Regions from separate parts of the Blautia hydrogenotrophica DSM 10507 genome, predicted to be linked through region 1. Evidence: riboswitches for the same ligand, from Rfam matches in the RefSeq annotation. Region 1 holds a riboswitch; the other holds the start of a gene.
What was found. Region 1 has a riboswitch for glycine ahead of gcvT (glycine cleavage system aminomethyltransferase GcvT). Riboswitches for the same ligand answer to the same signal wherever they lie in the genome.
Positions count from the first base shown of each region.

Region 1 (3,150 bases):
TCTGACACCGCCTTCACAGACTCCACATCCGCAAAAACTTCCCCCGTCTGGACCTCGTCTCCTTCCTCCGGTAGATTGATAAACACCAAGTCTCCCAATGATTCCTGAGCAAAATCTGTGATTCCAATCTTTACGGTATCTCCTTCTTCTCTCACCCATTCATGGGATTTCACATACTTTAATTCCTTTGGACACTTCATAGCTTTTTCCGGCAGCAGTCTGCCTCTCCTTTCTTCTTTCCTCTTGTTCTGTCTTTCCAAGACTTTCCCATTAATTTTCACTTCTCCGATAAAACGGCAGTTTTACCACCTCCGTCTGAACACGTCTGCCACGCACCATAGCCTCTAACTGTGTCCCAGGTCTTTGATACTCCTCAGACACCAGAGCCATAGCCACAGGATAACCCAGATAGGGACAATGAGTCCCTGAGGTGGTAATCCCCACTTTATGTTCTTCAACATACAGTTCCATATTTTCCCGGACAATGCCTTTTCCGATCACCTTCAATCCCACACGGCGGCGAGCGTGGTCCTTTTTCTCTTCCAAAGCACGTTTCCCGATGAAATCCGCCTTCTGCATCTTTACAAATGTGCCAAGTCCAGCCTCAAAAGGGGTAACCTCCTCATCCATCTCATGTCCGTACAGCGGCATAGCAGCTTCCAGACGCAGAGTATCCCTGGCTCCCAGGCCGCATGGTATGATACCTTCTTCCCGTCCTGCCTCCAGCAAAAGTTTCCACAGCCTCTTTGCATCTTTCGCATCCAGGTAAAATTCATATCCGTCCTCTCCGGTATAGCCAGTCTTTGAGATCACACAAGAAATCCCTTGTATCCTGCAGTCAAACTTTGCTGTATAGTACTTCTTTGGCAGATCTTCCGCCTTGACCAATTTTCTCAGTACATTGCCTGACTTTGGCCCTTGAAGAGCGATCTGAGCCACCCGCTCCGAGATATCCTCAAAGCTCACCCTTCCAAAAGCGTGCGACTGCATCCACGCAAAATCTTTTTCTCTATTGGCCGCGTTTACCACAATCAGATAGCGGCAGGGGTGGATTTTATAGACAATCAGGTCATCCACCACCCCTCCTTCCTCAGTACACATAGGGCTGTACCGCGCCTGTCCATCACACAGATCTTTAAATTCATTGGTTAACAGATTGTTCAAATTTGCCAAGGCATCTTCACCCTCGCAGATCACCTCTCCCATATGAGACACATCAAACAGCCCGCAGTTTTCTCTCACTGCCATGTGCTCTGCAATCACTCCCTCATACTGGACCGGCAGTAGATACCCTGCAAAAGGTACGATTTTCCCTTTTGCCTCCAGATGTGCTTCATAAAGCGGCGTCTTCTTTTCCATAAAATCCTCCTTCCATCTTGCCTATAACATAAAAAAGAATCCTGCTTGCAGGATTCTCCGCCTGCGGCGGGGCACAAAGCGCCATCCTCCACTCCGCCGCAGTGCGATCTACACGGAGCGTTTATGTAATAGGAAAGGACTTTCACGCATTAGCATGACAAGGTCTTTCCTATCAAAAAAGACATTATCAAAAGTCGCATGTTTTCCATACGCTCTCAATAATGTCTCTGTCCTGTTACCTGAAAGATTTTACAGAAGGTTTCTCGCTTGTTCTGCTTTTCCCCTCTCCCCCTTCGGTGCTTGCGCTCTCCAGAGTCTCGTCCAAACCCGGTCTTTTTGCCTGAGAGTTTCCACCTTTCCCCTTCGGCGCCGTCTTTTTAGACGGTCTCTCCCGAATTCTTCTTCCGAATACAGATATCCAATTAAACACTTTATCTGTTTTCGAGTATAGCACAAATCGCAGTGCTCAGCTTTGGTCCTTCTGCACAAAAAATATCTCCTAGCTACAAACTCCTTTTTCCGTGTCAGAGGCTCTCTTTGATGGGGAATATTACCTGAGTCTCCCAATCCTGCACAGGCAGCCCGTCAAATCCATTTTTCCGATAGATTTCATAAGGGCATCCATCCAGCTGATAGCCGTTCTGACTCACCCACCTGACCAAAGCTCCGTATGCATCAGATAATCCAGAGTACGCTCCTCGATGAACAGTGGACGCACACAGACCTCCCCGCAGTATTCTGGTGGCTTTCTCCGGCTCCCGAATTTCCGCTGCCACTTCAATATCGGTCTTCTCATGGTGAAATTCCTCATCGTGATAGATTGCCAAGACTCTCCCGGCCGCAGTCGCTTGCTTCTTTACAATTTCCATAAAAACCTTTTCGAAATACTTCCCAAAATCCTCTACAGACATCTCCTGCCTGCTGCTGATAATCATCAGATCCTCCGTCCATATTTTTTCCACCTCATAGGTATCCTGATATCCCATAATATTGCTCGTCCTTTCAAAATTTTGCAGATGCCGGCCCATCTCCTCGACAGTCTTCAATCCCTCTGTGCACTGTCTCTCTAGTTCCAGCTTCTTATCTTTCAGTTTCTGATAAAGAACGTCCTTATCTTCACAGCCCAGAAAATTTTTAATCTCTGTCAGCGTGAATCCATACCTCTTCAACCTCTGAATCAGCAGCATCAACGGTAGCTGTTCCTCCGAATAATACCGATAACCAGTAAACTTGTCTGTCTGTTCCGGCTTCACAAGGCCAATCTTATCATAGTGATGCAGAGTCTTTGTACTCACCTGACAAATTTTAGAGAATTGTCCCACAGTCAACATCTCACTACCTCCTGGCTGAACTTGATTCGAATCTGTATTCAGTATAATGCCTCCCCTTAGAGGAAAGTCAAGTACCAATAAAAAAGAATCCTGCAAGCAGGATTCTCCGCCTGCGGTGGGCGCAAAGCGCTATCTTCCACTCCGCCACAGTGCGATCCATGCGGAGCGTTTTTGTTATAGGAAAGGAGGCTCACGCATTAACGTGACAAGGTCTTTCCTATGGCAGATATAAAGTGAGCAAACCCACTGTACTCCCCCATCCTCTCAATCCTTGAAGGATGCAGCTCACTTTGCGCGTCGCCGCAACATCGCTTTACGGTGAACTACTTTATTGCGGCGTGTGCATCCTGCCCGGAAGACTTTTTATTTACTAGGAAATCCAACGAATTTTCCTAATAAATAAAAAGCCCAGACACAAGATCTGGACTTTGGGCAGAGGCTCTATCGGATATCAAACTAG
Region 1 covers NZ_CP136423.1:718,415-721,564, reverse strand. Annotated here, with positions in the region: gene gcvH (glycine cleavage system protein GcvH) at 1-200, opposite strand, end outside; gene gcvT (glycine cleavage system aminomethyltransferase GcvT) at 271-1,359, opposite strand; glycine riboswitch at 1,678-1,763, opposite strand; gene BLHYD_RS03475 (MerR family transcriptional regulator) at 1,884-2,690, opposite strand.

Region 2 (3,150 bases), 1.1 Mb from region 1:
AAGAAAGTTCCTGTAGGAAAATCAGGGCTGGACATGGATGCGTTTGTGATGGCAGTGGTTCTATTTTGTGCCAGTGGTTTTGGGATTTTTGGGGTACTCACAGAAGGCCTGAGTGGAGATTCCTCAGTGTTGCTGTCAAAGTCGTTTTTGGATTTTTTTACCGCCTTGATTTTTGCTGTAACCATGGGAATGGTCATAGGGTTGATCGCAGTTCCGCAGTATTTGATCTTTTTGCTGTTATTCGTGGCGGCTAGAGCGGTGGGAGGTTATCTCGCTCAGGAGGAGATCACGGCGTTTGTGGCTTGTGGAGGGATTCTGACGATGGCAGCTGGGCTGAGAGTGGCACAGATTAAGTATATTGCGATCGGAAATATGGTTCCGGCATTGATCTTGGTGATACCATTGTCATATTGGTGGAGAAGTTTAGGCTTTTAGGTGAATTTTAGATTTCCTTTTGACATTAAAAACTTTACATTTTTTGGAGAAGTACTGGAATATACTTTAATAATTTAAGAAAATGTCGACAAAAACCTTGCAGTTTGAAGAAAAGCATTTTATAATAAAAGAAACTACGATATGGGGAATGAAAGAGCCCGTTTTATTATGTTGTAGACAGAACCTTGTCGCATGGATGTGTAAAAGTTTTCTCCTATAACATAAATGCTCCGCGGGATTCTTTTTTAAAAAGAAAGTTTCGAATGAGGAGAGATTGTTGTGCATATGGATAAGATTGATGCAAAAATACTAGAAATGCTGCAGAAGGATGCGAGAGTTCCACTGAAACAAATTGCCTCAGAGGTCTATCTTTCTTCTCCGGCAGTATCTGCGAGAATTGAACGTCTGGAAAAAGAGGGAGTTCTTCAGGGGTATCAGGCTTTGGTCAGTCCGATGAAACTGGGTTATCATATCAAAGCCTATGTGAATCTGGAGATATCTCCTAGCCAGAAACTGGAGGTCTATCCTTATCTGAAGGACAACCCAAATGTGTTGGAGTGTGACTGTGTGACAGGCAGCTACTCGGTAATCATGAAAGTGGCTTTTCCAAGTACGATGGAACTCGACTTGTTCATAGGGGAGCTTCAGCATTTCGGGAAGACGAGCACACAGATTGTCTTTTCCACAATTGTGGATAACCGTGGAGTGAAAGTCATGGAGAAAAAAAGTTAGGCTGGAGCGATGGAAAAGTTACTGTAAATGAAACGAACAGTGATTGGGGAAATTTTTGTACATACCTGTTGCCAAATGGCGGCAGGTATGTTATTTTATGTTATGAAAAAGACCTTGTCACGCAAATGTGTGAAAGTTCTTTAGATTACTCTGGAGAGTTCCTGAATTCAGGACGCCGAAGGTGTACGGCAGAGAACGAGCTGCCAATCTCTCAGGCAAAAGGACAGAGCATATGTAAAAAGAGGATTCGGGATATATGTGTGTGACACAGAAGAAATCCGAAAATATGCGATATGTTCACTTTCTCAGAGGCTGATGATTTTACATCAGCTTTTTTTATTGCATAGGAAACTTCGCTCCCTATGCAATAGAAAGCCCTCCGGGCAAGATGCACACACCGCAATGAGGAATTTTACCGCGAGGCGGTGTTGCGGCGGCGCGCAAAGTGGGACGCGCTCCTCAAAGATTGAGGGGTGAGGGAGTTGAAGTGGGCTTCCCCACTTTTATGGAGGCGAATTTTTTAAAAATACAATCAGGAGGAAGTAATACGTATGGAAGCATTGACAAGTATGGTGACTCAGGCGAGTGATTTTTTGTGGAATGTGATTTTGATCATTCTGCTTTGTGGAACAGGGATTATGTTTACAATCCGTCTGAAGTTTATTCAAGTTCGGAAGCTGAAAGAAGGCTTTAAATTGGTCTTCGGAAGTATGGGAAAAAAGAACGAGGGTGGAAAAAAAGGAGAGATGACGGCTTTTCAGTCTGTGGCTACCGCTATCGCAGCGCAGGTGGGAACTGGAAATCTCACGGGAGCGGCTACTGCGCTGATAGGCGGAGGTCCGGGGGCCATTTTTTGGATGTGGGTCAGCGCATTTTTTGGGATGTCCACGATCTACGCCGAGGCTACTATGGCTCAAAAGTATAAGAAAACTGTGGACGGAGAGATCACCGGGGGACCGGTCTACTACATTCGTGCGGCTTTTATGGGAAAATTTGGAAAGATTTTGGCGGGGCTGTTTGCGATTTTTATTGTGGTTGCTCTGGGATTTACCGGGAATATGGTTCAGGCCAATTCCATAGGGGCAGCGTTCACGGAAGTATTTGAGGCGAGAGGAGTTCAGGTTTCCCCGCTGATTTTTGGAATTATCCTGGCGTCTATTGCTGCATTTATCTTTTTAGGGGGCACTCAGCGGTTGGCCTCTGTCGTAGAGAAATTAGTGCCATTTATGGCGGCTGTCTATATCCTGGGAAGTCTGTTGCTGATTCTGCTTAACATAACAGAACTTCCGGGAGCTATAAAGATGATTTTTGTGGGAGCGTTTAAGCCGGAGGCAGTTATGGGGGCCGGTGCCGGTATCGCCGTGCGGGAGGCGATTCGCTATGGTGTGGCCAGAGGACTGTTTTCCAATGAGGCAGGTATGGGTTCTACACCTCACGCTCACGCGAGAGCAAAAGTGGAAAATCCTCATAAGCAGGGACTGGCGGCCATGGTCAGTGTGTTCATCGACACTTTTGTGATCTTAAACTTGACGGTGTTTTCTATCCTGACCACGGGAGCGATGGAGACACATAAGACCGGGACTGCCTTGACACAGGCGGCTTTTTCCAGAACCTTTGGGGGCTTTGGAGATATTTTCGTCGCTGTCTGTCTGTTATTTTTTGCCTTTTCTACAATTCTGGGATGGCATTTTTTCGGGCTGGTGAATATGAAATACTTGTTTGGAGATAAGGCTGGAAAGCTGTATTCCGTTTTGGTCATCGCTTTTGTGGTCATCGGTTCGATGTTGAAAGTGGATTTTGTGTGGTCTCTGTCTGATTTCTTCAATGGTCTGATGGTGATACCAAATGCTATTGCTTTGTGGGCACTTGGAGGTGTCGTAGTGAGTATCTGCAAAAAATACAGCTAAACGGTTACGATTATGGCAGTAGGAAAGAGCACAAGAGTTGAAAAATAAACCGAGTGATATTATAATTGTTTCAGAA
Region 2 covers NZ_CP136423.1:3,234,078-3,237,227, reverse strand. Annotated here, with positions in the region: gene BLHYD_RS15550 (DUF554 domain-containing protein) at 1-435, shown strand, start outside; gene BLHYD_RS15545 (Lrp/AsnC family transcriptional regulator) at 721-1,167, shown strand; glycine riboswitch at 1,308-1,404, shown strand; gene BLHYD_RS15540 (alanine/glycine:cation symporter family protein) at 1,719-3,074, shown strand.
Region 2: linked by a shared signal. The riboswitch ahead of BLHYD_RS15540 (alanine/glycine:cation symporter family protein) and the one ahead of gcvT (glycine cleavage system aminomethyltransferase GcvT) in region 1 are both predicted to bind glycine.